DNA from 2 places in the Nakamurella multipartita DSM 44233 genome. Region 2 is predicted to be linked to the other one. Evidence: riboswitches for the same ligand, from Rfam matches in the RefSeq annotation. Region 2 holds a riboswitch; the other holds the start of a gene.

Region 1 (7,478 bases), 990 kb from region 2:
CTGGGAGAAGAGCCGGCTCTCGCACCATCTCAAGCGGATGCAGGCGCGTGGGCTGGTGCGCCGCGAGGAGTGCCGCACCGACGGGCGCGGCCTTCTCGTGCTGATCACCCCGGCCGGCCGGCAGGCCATCGCCGACGCCGCCCCGGGGCATGTGGCCACGGTCCGCGATCTGGTGATCGACGCGCTGACCCCCGAGCAGCTGCAGGTCCTGGCCGAGGCCGGGGAGGCAGTGGGGGCCCGGCTGACCGCCGTCAACTGCCGTGCCGCCGAAGCGGAGGGTTTCGACACCGCGGCCGGTGCCGACAGTGTCGAGGGGGCCGTCGAGCTCCCGTCAATCGACGCGCAAGGGGTGGGTCATGTCTCAACCTCCAGTTGAGGGTAAGGGTTTACCGGCCCCCTCGCGGACCAAGCAGGCGATGACGGCGGCCGCGGCCGCGCGGGACACGGCGATCAGCCGGTTCGTCTCGGTGTTGATTCCGGTGATCAAGGCGACGCGGGTGCCGATCCTGCTGGTCATCCTGGTCCCGGTGGTGCCGGCCGTGCTGGTCATCTCGATCGCCCTGTCCCGGCCCGGCCCGGACGACTGGTTCTGGGTCGTGCTGGCCGGCTTCGGCCTGGTCCTGGCCGGCTGGCTGGCCTGGCGCCGCCGGCAACTGCTCGCGGTGGCCGCCGACCGGGACACCCTCGTCGTCGCCCTCACCGGCCTGGTCACCGGACGCGACCTGTGGGCCCAGCTGATCGACAACCTGAGCGTGGGCAAGGTCGGCGCCGTCGCCGCGCGCCGCTCCCGCCCGGTGCGGGCGCTGCGCGGGCTCTGGCGCGGGGTCAAGGCCGCCGGGGTGCTGGCCGAGTTCGCGGCCAGCGATGAGCTGGCGCCGCTGACGCCGATGCGGCTGCGCGGCCTGTGGCTACTGGTGGTGTCCTGCCTGCTGGCCGGCGGGGTCCTGGGCATCGCGGTGCTGGTCGCCGGTCTGCTGTACCTGCTCGGCGCCTGACGCGGCTGCGCCCGCGCGACGGCTACGGTGGTGGACATGATCGACGAGACGCAACCCGGGTACGACGTGACCGAAGGGGTCTCCGAGCAGCTGACCGTCAGCGACACGTTGTCCGACGAGCGGCTCGACGACTTCCTCGACGAGGGCTACAACCCCCCGGACCGTGAACCGACGGTGCAGGTGCCCACCGAGTCCGAGGAGGAGCGGGGGCAGAGCCTGGATGAGCTGCTCCGGGCCGAGACGCCGGACGTCTGGGAACGGGACGAGGAGAACCTGTTCGACGAGTCGGGCGACGAGGTCGGCGATGTGCGGGCCGGGCGGCTGGTCGCCGACGGGTCCGACGCCTACGCGGACAACCGCAACGACGTGCTGGCCGACGACGTCGGCATCGACGGGGCCGGGGCCAGCGCCGAAGAGGCGGCCATGCACGTCATCGACGAGTACGACCAGCGCTGACCGCGGTTGCCCGGACGGGTCCGGCGGCGCATGCTGACCATCGTTCTGGTCCTGGTCGGGGCCTTGCTCGCGGGAGTCGCGGTGCTGTGGTCGGGGCAACGGCGGCTGATCTACCAGCCCGACACCAGTGCCGTGCCGGCGGCCTCGGCGCTGCTCGACGACGCCCTGGACGTCACCCTGACCACCGAGGACGGCGTGGCCCTGCGCGCGCTGTACGTGCGGGCGCCGGTGCCCCGCGACCCGGCCGGGTGCCGCAGCACGGTGCTGGTGGCGCCGGGCAACGGAGGTAACCGGGCCGGCCGGCTGCCGTTGGCCCGGGCCCTGCGTGAGGCCGGCTTCGGGGTGCTGCTGCTGGACTACCGCGGTTATGGCGGCAATCCCGGTCGGCCCAGCGAGGACGGGTTGGCGGCCGACGCCCGTGCGGCCTACGCGTTCCTGACCGGCGACGCCGGCCTGTCCGCGGACGAGTTGATCTACCTGGGGGAGAGCCTGGGTGGGGCCGTGGTCACCCGGCTGGCCACCGAGCACCCCCCGGCCGCCCTGCTGCTGCGCTCCCCGTTCACCGAGCTGGCCGACGTGGCCCAGCGGCAGGTCCCGGTGCTGCCGGTGCGGTGGCTGCTGCGGGACCGGTTCCCGGTGGTCGACCTGACGGTGGCCCTGCCGGTGCCCACCACGGTGGTCTACGGCACCGCGGACACTCTCGTGCCACCCGCGCTGAGCCTGACCGTGGCGGCCCGGTCGGCCGGCGATCCCGTGGTGATCGCGATCGAGGGGGCCGACCACAACGACCCGGCCCTGACCCACGGGCCCGATCTGATCGCGGCCGCTGTGGTGCTGGCCAAGCGGGCCGGCTGCCCGCCGGCGGGCTGAACGCCCTGGTTGGCCCGGCCGAGCCAACCGATTTCGCGGGTGGCGGAAAACCGTTGCGCGGGTGCGGATCGCGACGTAAGTTCGCTGGTACACGAGGAAGGAGGTGGTCCTGAGTTGAGTATTTCTCGGACACGTGAGGTGGCTGGCCGCTAGGCCGCACCGACCGAAAGGGCCCTCCAGTCCTCGTCGAGGAACTGCGGTCCAGCAATTCACGGACAGTCACCCGACCCCCGGCGCCGCCGACCCCGTCCAATCGGCCCCCCGCGAGCATCGCGAGGGAAACGGCCCGGGGGTTGTCCGTGTCCGGCGGCAGTTCCCGGCCCCGCCAGCTCGCGCCGACCGGCGGCTCGCGCCGTTCCTGCGCTCGCCCGTCCCGCGCTCGGTCGTCCGGGTCGGCCCGCGCTACAGGCCCCGCTCGACCGGCATGATGCCCCGCTGGACCGCCTTGACCAGCGCCGCATGGTCGGCCTCGGTCTGATCGGCGTAGAGCCGCGCGAAATGGGCCAGCGCGACGTCGAGCTTGTCGCTCTTGCCGCAGTATCCGGCGATCATCGAGGCGCCCGAGGTCCGGGCGTGGCCCTTGGCCAGCAGATGCCCGACGATGCCGGCGTAGTCGGCCAGCGCCGAGCCGTCGATCGAGTCCAGGGCCACGGTGCCCTTCATGTTCCGGAACTGGCGGACGTAGTACTGCCGGCCGTCGGCCTCGGCCCAGCCCAGCAACGGGTCGCTGACCGTCTGCAGGGCCTGCTGGTACTCGACCACCCGCTGGCCCTGATGGGCGTGCCAGGCCGACTCGCCGTGCACGTACTTGGCCAGCACCGACCGGCGGGCCTGCTTGAGCTGCAGGAAGACGACGTCGTCGGGACTGCTGCCCTCGAGCAGCACCACGTAGGCGCGCAACCCGACACTGCCGACCCCGACGACCTTGTGGGCGATGTCGACGATCGTGTAGCCGCCCAGGGCCCGCCGCCAGTGCGGGGCCAGCGTCTGCAGGTACCCGTCCAGCCCCGCGGACAGGATCGCGAAGTCCTGCTCGCTGACCCGGGTGATCAGGGGCGGCTCCTCCACGATCCGGCGCCGGCCCTGCTCCTGATGGGTGAAGCGGGGCAGCGCGCGGTCGCTGGTGCGGTGGCGGGCCCGGGAGACGGCGCGCCGGATCTCCTGCCGCAGTGAGGGGTTGGAGGTGGTCTTGTGCAGGTGGTCGACGTCGATCCGCTGGTAGGAGCGCGCCAGCAGGGGAGTGCGGGCCAGTTCCCGCACCTCGGTGCGGTAGGCGGCCACGCATTGCCGCGCGGCGGACTCGCAGTCCGACTCGCCGGCCCCGTTCTGCCGGCCGGCCACCCAGATGCTGGCCACCAGTCTGCGCAGGTCCCATTCCCAGCCACCGGGGTGGGCCTCGTCGAAGTCGTTCAGATCCATGACCAGGTCGCGCTCGGGCGAGGCGTAGAAGCCGAAGTTGCCCAGATGCGAGTCACCGCAGATGACCGGGGTGATGCCGGTCGAGGGCAACCGGGCGACGTCCTCGGCCATCACGATGGCCGTCCCACGCAGGAAGCCGTAGGGGCTGCCGATCATCCGGCCCACCCGGATCGGGATGAGCCAGTCCAGCCGACCCTCGTGCGAGTCCATGATCAGCTGGACCGGGTCGGGCCGGCCGATCGGCGGCGCCCAGTCGGCCAGCGACTGCCGGGACACCTTGTCGCGCAGCGACTTGCCCATCAGGTATCGGTCGGCCCGGGCGGTCGGGCGCCGGGACAGGGAGTCGAACGATTCGCTGTCGGCGGTGGCCAGGACGACGTGCCCGCGGGACTTGCTGCGACCGATCACAGCCGGCACCCTAGTGCCCCCGCGGGCCGGGCGCGCGGACGCCGGCCTGCGGGTCAGCGCGCGGCGCGGATCAGGTCGCGAGGTCGGTGCGGCTCCACCTGCGTGCCCGCCGGCAGCTCGGCGTCGGCGGCGATCCGGCGGTGGGCCCCGATCACCACGGGGTGCCGCGCCTGCGGTGCCCCCAGCGTGGCCCGCCGGCCGACCACGCTGCCCTCGGCGATCACCGACCGGCTGACCTGGGCGCCGGCCCGGACCACGACGTCGTCCATCAGCACGCTGTGCCGGACGGTGGCGCCGCGTTCGATCACCACCCCCGGCCCGAGCACCGAGTTCACCACCGCGCCGGCGACGTCGGCGGCCGGCGCGAGCCAGACGCGTTCGAGCTCGGCGGTCCGGCGGACCCGGGCCGGACCGCGCATCGGCATGGAGGTCAGGATCGGCCAGTCCGGGTCGTCCAGCCGCATCGGCGGCCGGTCCCGCAACAGCTCGAGCTGCCCGTCCAGGTAGGCCATCGGCGTGCCCAGGTCACGCCAGTGCCCTCGGTGGTGGAAGTCGCCCACGGTGCCGTCGGCGACCAGGCTGGGCAACAGCCGCTCGCCGTAGTCGCCGAGCTCGCCGGTGCGATGCAGCTCGCGCAGGTGCTCGGCCAGCACGTCCGGGCGGTAGGCGAAGACCTCGGTGCCGACGGAGCGGCCGCGGCCGTGCTCGGGCTTGTAGTCGACCGAGCGGACCCGACCGCCGTCGGCCTGTACCACCAGGTAACGGGACACGTCCGCGCCCGCCGGCAGGGTGGTGGACACGACGGTGGCGTCGACGCCGGACTCCCGATGCTGGGCCAGCACGGCGCGCAGGTCCAGGGTGAGCAAGTGGTCGGCGCTGCAGACCAGCAGGACCTCCGGGTCGTAGGCGGCGATCACCGGCCAGTTCCGGATCAATGCGTCGGCGTTGCCGGAGGCAAACCCGTCGTGGGCCGGTCCCTGGAACGGGGCGAGGAGACGAAAGCCGCCCCGGGTGCGGTCCAGGTCCCAGGGGCGACCGCCGGCCAGATGCTCACTGAGCAGGTGCGGCTCGTACTGCTGGAGCACCCAGACGTCGGACAGGCCGCTGTGGGCGGCGTTGGACAGGGCGAGATCGATCAACCGGTAGTTGCCGCCGACCGGCAGCGACGGCTTGGCCCGGCCTGTGGTCAGGGGGCCCAGCCGCGATCCGCGGCCCCCGGCGAGCACCACGCACAGCACGCGTCCATGTGTCATCCACAGGCTCTTCCCCGCTGGCCCATGGGCCACACGGTGTTTACTGACGCGAACAACGGGGAATACTTGGCGCGGCCGACCGGTGCGGCGGTGCGCACGCTGTGCGACCGCTGTGCGCGGTCCTAGTAAAGCTTGTCCAAAATACTAGGCCGATCGGGTGAATTTGGATGATCCACAGGTAGGTCGACCGGAGGGTGGGGAAGCGGTCGTCAGACCCCGGTCCAGCAGCCAAAACGCCGCACCGCGGCCTGCCGAGCTGATCGTTACCAATCCGTTATGTCCAGATCGGGTCCCTGGACATTCGATCCCTGCTCCGTATCGTCTTGTGGGAGCCGGGTTTTCGCCCGGCGCCTCCGTCCGTAAAACTCCGGGCCACACGCCGAGTGCTGTCCACCCAGGCCCGGAGAACCGAAAGAGCAGAAAGGCTAGGACAGCAGCGGGGAAACCAACTTCGGGAGCCGCATGGCTTCCTTGGGGTTAATTCGGGCCCACCCCCAGTGGGTCCGGACGGGCGATCCCCTGCACCCATTCGCCAACGCCATCGGCGCTGGAGTGGGTCGCGCCCGAACCCGACAGCTCACCTCGCAGGCGTAGCTAGGGGAAACACAGACATGACCCGTCGTACCGTCGCGCGCCATCGCAAGCCTTCCAAGGCCCGCACCTTCGCCCTCCGTGGTGCCACCGTCGGCGTGGTCGCCGGCGCTGCCGCCCTGGGTCTGGGCGCCGGCACCGCCTCCGCCGCCCCCGACTCGACCTGGGACGCCGTCGCGCAGTGCGAGAGCAGCGGCAACTGGTCCATCAACACCGGCAACGGCTACTACGGCGGCCTGCAGTTCTCGCAGTCCACCTGGAACGCCTTCGGCGGCCAGGAGTACGCCGCTCGCGCCGACCTGGCCACCAAGGAGCAGCAGATCGCCATCGCCGAGAAGACGCTGGCCGGTCAGGGCTGGGGCGCCTGGGCCTGCGCCTACGCCGGCGGCGGCGAGGGTGCCACCCAGCGCTCGGTGAGCGGTTCGTCCTCCTCGTCCGACAGCTCGTCCGACAGCTCCTCCAGCAGCTCGTCCGGCAGCTCCGCCAGCAGCTCGTCCTCGGACAGCAGCTCCTCGCGCAGCAGCCGCAGCCAGAACGACACCCAGGAGTCCTCGCGGGGCAGCCACCGCTCCTGGAACCAGGACAGCGACTCGTCCGGCTCCAGCAGCTCGTCGGTGACCGCCGGGAGCGCGGCCGACGGCACCTACACCGTGGCCTCGGGCGACACCCTCTACAAGATCGCCGCCGCCAACGGCGTCTCCGGTGGCTGGGAGGCCGTGTACCAGGCCAACTCCGACATCATCCCGGACCCGAACCTGATCTACCCGGGCCAGGTCCTGCGCATCCCGTGAGCTAGCTCACGCCCGGTCCCCGCTGACCGCAGCCAGCCGACGGCGTCCCGTCACCCCGGTAACATCCGGGCGTGGGGGGACGCCGTTGGGCTATCGGGGCTGCCGGCACGGCCGTCCTGCTGGCCGCCCTGGACGCGTACGTCGTCGTCGGGTTGCTGGTCGACATGGTCGTGGACCTGGGCATCCCGGTGAACCGGCTGGAACGGGCCACCCCGATCGTCACCGGTTTCCTGCTCGGGTACGTCGCGGCCATGCCGCTGCTGGGTCAGGCCTCCGACCGGTACGGCCGGCGCCGGGTGCTGCAGCTATGCCTGCTGGGCTTTGCCGCCGGCTCGGCCCTCACCGCCGCGGCGGGTTCGGTGCCGTTGCTGGTGGCCGGTCGCGCCGTGCAGGGCATCGCCGGCGGGGCCCTGTTGCCGGTGACCATGGCCCTGGTCGCCGATCTGTGGCCGGAGCGGCGCCGGGCCGGCGTCCTGGGCGCGGTCGGGGCCGCCCAGGAGATCGGCAGCGTCCTGGGCACCTTGTACGGCGTCGGGGTGGCCGCCCTGTTCGCCTCGTGGCCGTTGTTCGCCGCGCTCCAGCCGGAGAGCTGGCGCTGGGTGTTCTGGGTCAACCTGCCGCTGGCCGCGATCGCCATGCTCGTGGTGCAGCTGACCGTTCCCCGCTCCGCGGCGCGGCCGGGCGATCGCCCCGGC
Region 2 (7,478 bases):
CGCTGACGAACCCGGCCACGGCCAGCCCGACCGCGGACACCGGCTGGCTGGCCGCCAACTTGGTGATCAGCGTGACCAGCAGGTCCTCGGTCTCCCGTTCGGTGTGCGGGGTGGCCTCACGCAGGGACGGGCCGATGGAGATGCCGTCGATGACGGCCGCGCGCACCGAGGTACCGCCGATGTCGATGCCGATGGTCTTGCTCATCCGATGTCGATCCGCTCGAAGCCACCCCGACGCGCAGGTGGCGGTGGCGGTGGGTCGCCGGGGCCGGCCGAGCCACCGGCCGGCGCGGGCGCGTCCGGGATCATCGTGCGCAGCGCGCGGACGATCAGCAGGGCGCCGTCGACCAGCTTGGCCGTGGTCTCGGGTCGCTCACCGCGCAGGATGGCCAGGAACCGGCACAGCGGGCACGCGGTGCACGACGCGCCCGGGACCGATCCGCATTCGGGGCAGCGACCGTCAGGGCCCAGCGGGCGGCCGGCGGTGCTCTCGTGGGTGGCGTCCGCGCCCTCCGGCCCGGTCGAGCCCGTCGTCGGGCCGGCCGACTCGGCGCCGGAGGTCTCCGGCTTGAGCGCGGTCAACCGATCGGCGACCACGTCCAGCAGCAGCGCGGCCTCGACCGCCAGCGGTCCCACCGCCGGCGACGACGGTCCCTGCTGCCCGTGCTCGCCCTCCCCGCTCACCCGGCACCGGCCAGCGCCGCCCCGGTCAGGCCGGAGGTGAGGGCGGCCGGCCACAGCGCGGGATCGGCGGCAAAGTCGATGATCAGGCGGCCGGCCTCGAAGTTGGCGCCCTCGGTCGTGCACCGCTGCAGCACCGACGGCAGGGCGATCCGCCGGCGGACGTCGCCGACGGTGACCACCAGGTCGGCGCCGGACCGGGAAAGCGCGATGTCGCCGCGCTGGACCAGCGGCAGCGGCAGCGACAGGCGGTACCACCCGTCGGACCCGCTGACCTCGATCGCCGGACCGGGTGGCGCGACGGCGAGGGGGTCGACCGAGCCGAAGATGTCGGTCGCCAGCTCGGACAGCTGGTCGACGCCGATGGGCTCCTCGGGCTTTTGCCGGACCCGGTGGATGGGCAGGCCCTGGAACGATTCCTCGACCTGGACCATCGCCTCACGCTGGCTCTCCCGCTGACGGCGCAGGAAATCACCGCCCACCCCGCGGGGCAGCAGCCGGTTGACGGTGACCGCCTCGACGGCGAATCCGTGCAGGGACAGCGCGGTGAACAGCCGGCGGGCCTCGGCCACCACCATCCGTTCGGGAGTCAGCACCAGCCGGACCCCGGTGATCTCCGGGTCGGCCAGCAACGCCCGCGCGGCCATCAGGTCGGAGAGCAGCTCCCCCACCGCGTCCCGCACGGTGGCGCTGGGCCCGCCGGGCATGCCGGTGAAGGACGCGGCGATGCTGCGCAGGACCCGCTGCGGCGCGCCGAGCAGGCGCTGGGCGTAGAAACCGATGGTCTCGGGCAGCGCCAGCAGCCGCAGCGTCTCGCCGGTCGGCGCGCAGTCGACCACGATCGAATCGAAGTCACCGGAGGCGGCCAGCCGGCGCAGCTCCAGCAGCGCGACGATCTCCTCGGCGCCGGGCAGCACGACCAGTTCCTCGGCCTGCACCTCGGCCATGCCGCGGGCGGCCAGCACCCCGACCAGATAGTCGCGGATGTGCGACCAGCTCTGCTCGAAGCGGCCGCGGGTGTCGACCTGGGCGGCCCACAGCCCGGGGACGCCCACGACCGGGGTCGGGTCGCCGCTGACCGGGGTGCCGAGCACGTCGGCGATGGAGTGTGCGGGGTCGGTGGAGACCAGCAGCGTGCGCGCCCCGCCGGCGGCACACGCGATCGCGGTGGCCGCCGAGATGGTCGTCTTGCCGACCCCGCCCTTGCCGGTGTGCAGGGCAATTCTCATCCGGCTTCGACCCGCTTTTTCAGCTCCTTCAGCGCGGTGTCCAGGATGACCCGCTCGGCCTTGCGACGCAGCACCCCGATCATCGGCACGGCCAGATCGACCGCCAGCGTGTAGGTGACCTCGGTGCCCTTGGGCGTGGTGGCCAGGACGTACGAGCCCTGCTGGGACTTCTGCAACTGCCCGGACACCAGGGTCCAGGACACGCTCATGCCGTCGGCGGCCCACGTGTACGCGAGCTCGTAGGTGTCCTTGAGCAGGCCCGCATCCATGCTGAACTTCACCTGCTTGGCCCGACCGTCCTCGCCGGGAACGGTGACCTCGACGCTTTTCACCGCACCCGCCCATTCGGGATAGGCGGCGAAGTCGGCGATCACGTCCATGATCACCGACGGTTCGGCAGTCATCGTGATCGACTGCGAGGATCCATTGGCCATGCAGGAAGGCTACCCAGGTCGATGACGTTCGGCTGCAGATGGCTGCCTTGGGCGGGTGTCCTTCGTCTCTCCCGGGTGGTCCGGTCAGCGCAGGTCGACCTCGAACGGGGTCGGGTAGCGCTGGAAGTGGCCGACGTTGACACATTCGGTGCGCCCCCGCCGCAGCCGGCGGGCGATCGGTTGGTGCACGTGACCGTGCACGGACATGGCCGGGCGGTGGGCGTCGATCGCCTCGACCAGGCCCGGTCCACACATCTCCATCCGGCCCGGGACCACGTCGTAGCGCAGCAGCGGGATCGCCGGCGGCACGTGCGAGCACAGGATGTCGACCGGCCCCAGGGCCGCGACGGCGGCTCGGTAGTCCTGGTGGGTGCGCATGAACGGCCGCCAGACCGGCGACGGGCCGCCGAAGACACTCCCGATCCGGCGGCTGGCCCCACCGGCCACGAAGCCCAACCGGCGCCCGGCGATCTCGACGACCTCACCGTCCAGATAGGGCAGCTGCCCGCCGGCCACCTCGGTCCACAGGTCGGCGACGTCCACGTTGCCCAGGGTGAGCAGGGCGTCCGGCCCGATCGCCTCCAGCACGTCCCGGTACAGGGCCGTGACCACGTCGGTCAGGGTGCCCATGGGGTCCGGGATGCTGTCCCACAGGTCGTGGTTGAGCTGCCGGAGCCGGTCGAACTCGCCGGCCAGCCGCAGATCGATGAACGGCTGGACCCGGGTCGCACCGAAGATGCGCCCGAGGATGCCGCCGGCCGCGTCGTGATAGTCGACGTAGTCGATCAGGTCGCCCAGCACCACGAGCTGGCCCGGCTGGCGAGCCACCTCGCGCAGGCCGGCGATATTGCCGTGGACATCGGAGACGAACTTCAGGCGCACCCGACCACGGTAGGGGTCAGCGGTTGACCGCGTGCCCGGTGGGGTTCGGGCCGGCCGCCGCCAGGTCGACCACCTTGATCGGCACCCCCGGCATCGAGGCGTGCAGCACCTTGCCGTCGCCGACGTACATGCCGACGTGGCTGACCGGCGAGTAGTAGGTGACCAGGTCCCCGGGCTGCAGCTGATCGAGCGGGATCTGCGGCAGTTCGGCCTGCGCGGCGCTGTTGCGGGGGATCTCGATCCCCGCCTGCTGCCAGGCCCACAGCATCAGGCCGGAGCAGTCGAAGGTGTCCGGTCCAACCGCACCCCAGACGTAGGGCAGACCCTGCCGGGACAGCGCGGCCTCGACGGCGATGCCGGCCTGCACGCTCGGCGCGTGCGCGGCCGCCCAGGCAGCGAAGGCCGGGCCGGTGTCGCCCACCGGCGCGGCGTCGCTGGCCAGCCCGGCGCGATCGCGCTGGGCCGCCTGCTGGGCCTGCCGGGCGACCGAGGCCGCGTCCAGGTTGGCCGCCTCCTGGCTGGCCACGGCGGCGTCGACGTCGGACGAGGAGAGCTGCGCGAAGGCCAGCTGGTAGACGGCGATCTCCCCGTCCAGCTGGGCGCGGCCGGTGTCCAGGGCGTCGCGGGCGGCCTGGGCGTCCGCGGTGGCCTGATCGGCGGCCTGCTTGGCCGCGCGGGCCTGGTTCTCGGCCGCCTGGGCCGAGGTCCGGGCGTCGGCCGCGATCTGGCGGGCGGCCAGCGCCCCGCTCAGGGTGGCTTGCTGGTCGGTGGCGATCTGGTCGAGCGATCCGGCCTTGTCCAGGTAGTCGTCCGGGCTGCCGGCGGTCAACAGGGCGGAGATGTCACTGAGCCGGGCGCCGCGGAAGCTGGCGTTGGCGAACGCGTCCACCTTGGCCTGGTACTGGGCGACGACCGCGTCGGCGGCGGCGACCTTCTGCTGCTCGGCCGAGGTGCGGTCGGCGGCGGCGGCCAGCTCGGCGGCGGCGGCATCGGACTTGGCCTTGGCGGCGTCGACGGCGGCCTGCGCGGTGAGGACCTGCTCGTTGTAGGTCTCGGCCCGGCGGGCGGCGTCCAGCCAGGCCTGCTTGGCCTCCTCGGCCGTGGTCGGCACGGCGACGGCGGCCTGGCCGGCGGCCGGCTGCTCGGCGGCGGGCTGGTCGGCCACGATCACGGGCTGGTCGGCGGCGGCCGGAAGCGCGGCCGCGATGGACAGCAGGGTGCAGGCCACGGCGATGCCGCCGGCGAGCCGGTAGACGCGAGCGCGTCGAGGGGTGCGAGCGATATGGCCGACGGCCCCGGCGGTGGGTCTGGTGCGACCGGCGGCTGCGGAGCGCAGCGGGTATCCACGATTCGACATGACGGTTACGGCAAGCCCTTCTTCCTTGCCGCCGACCGAGTTAGCTGACGGGTTCGGGCCAGGAAGTAGCCCTACCCGGCGCGCGGTGGCGATCGGTCGCCGGCCTCGCGCCTGGGATTCACCCCAACGAACCTGGGTCCCCGGTTCGATGCATCCGCATCGATTAGGCGGTGACCAGGAGGGGCGCCGAGCGGCAACCGCTGCTCAAGGTCACGATCAGATTACGAGTACAACACGAACGGTCGCAATCCATTCGAGCATGACGAACCTCTCAAAGTTCGCCGACAACGTTGTCGACCAGCGCAAAGTGCCCACTCGATGTGATTGATGTCACCAACGTAGGGACGGCGCTCACCCGACCGGGCGGCAGGCCCGGCCACCGAGCGCGGTCAGCCCGACAGCAGCTCGGCCAACCGATCCGCCGACGCCTGCCAGGTCCACTCCCGGGTGACCCAGTCCCGCCCGTGCGCACCCCAGGCCGCGGCCCGGGCCGGATCGGCCAGCAACTCCCCCACCGCGTCGGCCAGTTCGGCGACGTTGCGGCCGTCGACGACCGTTCCGGTCCGTCCCGGCAGCACCGTCTCGGGCGCGCCCCCGGAACGGCCGGCCACCACGGGCAGCCCGCTGGCCGAGGCCTCCAGGAACACCAGGCCCAGGCCTTCCACATCCAGCCCGAGGCCCCGCGTCCGGCAGGGCATGGCGAACACGTCGGCGGACGCGTAGTGGGCCGGCAGATCGGCCCATGGAACCGACCCGGCCAGCCGCACCTGGTCCCGGACCTGCAGCCGGTCGATGAGCGACTCCAACCGCCCGCGGTCGGGGCCGTCGCCGACGATCAGGACTCGCACGTCGGGCACCCGGTCACGCAGCCGCGGCACCGCCCGGATCAGGGCGTCCTGGCCCTTGCGGGCCACCAGACGGGACACCGAGAGCACCAGCGGCGCATCGCCGAGGCAATAGTCCTGGCGCACCGTGCGTCGCGCCGCCGGATCGGGCCGGTAGGTCTGGGTGAGCACACCCGGCGGCAGGTATTCCAGGGCCGCCATCGGACCCAACGCGGCCGAGATGCGGCGCCGCGCATAGCGGCTGACGAAGGTGAGCACGTCGTTGTCCCGGCCGATCCGGCGCAGAGCCTGGCGCGCACCGGGCAGCATCGACCACCCGACCTCGTGCCCGTGGGTACAGGCGACGGTGCGCACGATGCCGTCCGCGCGCAGCCCTGGGGTGAGCAGCCCCAGCGGGGCCGCGGCGCCGTACCAGACGGCCCCGATCCGATGGGTCCGGATCAGTTCGAGGGCGCGGCGCCGGACCGAGTCCCCCGGCAGCATCAACGAACCGGGGTGCCGATAGACCGAGAACGGCTGAGCGGCATCGAATTCCGCCGCGCCCGGCCAGTCGGGCGCGTAGACCACCAGAGCGTCGGCCGGCAGCCGCTGGGCCAATGCCAGTAGGTAGGACTGAATTCCACCGGCGCGAGGCGGAAAGTCGTTGGTGACCAACAGTGTTCGCCGCACGTGGGGAGCACCGGGCCCTTCTGGCCGGTTCCGGCCGACGCGCCGATCGGGCCGACGACGCCGGCGGGAAAGCGCCGCGCCGCCGACCCGGTGGTTGGTTCCGCCGAGCCTAATGCCCGGCGGAACCCGGAACCGCGATGGCCGTCACGGCCGACTCGATGATCAGCCGGTGACGCGATGCCCGGTCGCGTTCGGGCCGGCCCCGCTGACCGTGGTGACGTACACCGGACGGGTCTCGGTGGAGGCGTGCACGACCTGGCCGTTGCCGATGTACATGGCCACGTGCGAGACCGGCGAGTAGTAGGTGACCAGGTCACCGGGCTGCAGCTCGCTCAGCGGGACCGACGGCAGGCCGGCCTGGCCGCCGGAGGTCCGCGGGATGCTGACGCCGGCCTGGGCCCACGCCCACGAGGTCAGACCCGAGCAGTCGAAGGCGTTCGGGCCGGCAGCGCCGTAGACGTAGGGCGAGCCGACCTTGGACAGAGCGGCGGCGACCGCGGCCGCCGCGGCTCCGCTGCCGGCCGGCGCGCTGGCGGCCGCCGCGGCCGAGCTGGTCGCGGCGGACGAGTCGCTGGTGGTGCTGCGATCGGACCGGCTTGCGGCCTGCGGCGCCGCGGCTGGCTCGGCGGCGGCATTGGCCGCGGCGTTGGCCTGCTCCTCGGCGGCAGCGGCGGCCTGCCGCTCCTGCTCGGACAGGGAGTCGTACAGCGCCTTGTACCGGGCGGCCTCGGCATCCAGATCGGCCTTGCGGGAGGTCACGTCGGCGGTCGCCTGCGCGGCGGCGGCGGCCGCGGCGTCGGCGTCGGCCTTGGCCTGCGCCGCGGCGGCCGCGGCGGCGTCAGCCTGCGCCTTGGCCTGGGTGGCGGCATCGCGGGCGGCGATGGCCTCGTCCAGGGTCTGCTGCGTATCGGCGGCGACCCGGTCCAGCGAGGTCGCCTGGTCCAGGAAGTCCTCGGCCGAGCCGGCGGTCAGCAGGACGGACATGCCGTCCAACCGGGCGCCCCGGAAGCTGGCGTTGGCGAAGGCGTTGACCTTGCCCTGGTAGCTGGCGGCGGCCGCATCGGCCTGCTCGGCCTGGGCGCGCGCGGCTTCGGCGGCCACACCGGCGGCCGTGACCTGGTCGCCCGCGGCAGCCGCGGCCGCGTTGGCCGCGTCCTGCTTTTCCTGCGCGACCAGAACTTCTTCGTTGAGTACCCCGGCGCGGTGGGAACTGTCCAGGTAGGCGCGTTGGGCTTCGTCGGCGGTGGCCGGGTTCTCCGGATCGGCCAGAGCCGAACCGGTCCACATCAGGCTCGCGGACAACATCGCAATGACGCCGATGGCGACACCACGGCTCCGGCGACGAAGACTGTGCGTCATGGCCGGGCGCGGACGGGCGTGC

The links. Region 2 has a riboswitch for cyclic di-AMP ahead of NAMU_RS15990 (C40 family peptidase). Riboswitches for the same ligand answer to the same signal wherever they lie in the genome.
Region 1: it holds a riboswitch for cyclic di-AMP, as region 2 does, so the genes downstream of both, NAMU_RS31405 (transglycosylase family protein) here and NAMU_RS15990 (C40 family peptidase) in region 2, are expected to answer to the same signal.

The regions. Positions count from the first base shown of each region.
Region 1 is NC_013235.1:2,565,264-2,572,741, forward strand. Features, by position in the region: gene NAMU_RS11545 (MarR family winged helix-turn-helix transcriptional regulator) at 1-376, shown strand, start outside; gene NAMU_RS11550 (hypothetical protein) at 417-995, shown strand; gene NAMU_RS11555 (DUF5709 domain-containing protein) at 1,032-1,451, shown strand; gene NAMU_RS11560 (alpha/beta hydrolase) at 1,482-2,321, shown strand; gene NAMU_RS11565 (DUF2252 domain-containing protein) at 2,724-4,148, opposite strand; gene NAMU_RS11570 (glucose-1-phosphate adenylyltransferase family protein) at 4,202-5,401, opposite strand; cyclic di-AMP (ydaO/yuaA leader) riboswitch at 5,807-6,007, shown strand; gene NAMU_RS31405 (transglycosylase family protein) at 6,013-6,783, shown strand; gene NAMU_RS11580 (MFS transporter) at 6,855-7,478, shown strand, end outside.
Region 2 is NC_013235.1:3,559,888-3,567,365, forward strand. Features, by position in the region: gene NAMU_RS15965 (ROK family protein) at 1-205, opposite strand, end outside; gene NAMU_RS15970 (hypothetical protein) at 202-684, opposite strand; gene NAMU_RS15975 (ArsA family ATPase) at 681-1,910, opposite strand; gene NAMU_RS15980 (SRPBCC family protein) at 1,907-2,344, opposite strand; gene NAMU_RS15985 (metallophosphoesterase family protein) at 2,429-3,226, opposite strand; gene NAMU_RS15990 (C40 family peptidase) at 3,243-4,583, opposite strand; cyclic di-AMP (ydaO/yuaA leader) riboswitch at 4,599-4,763, opposite strand; gene NAMU_RS15995 (glycosyltransferase family 4 protein) at 4,973-6,097, opposite strand; gene NAMU_RS16000 (C40 family peptidase) at 6,260-7,402, opposite strand.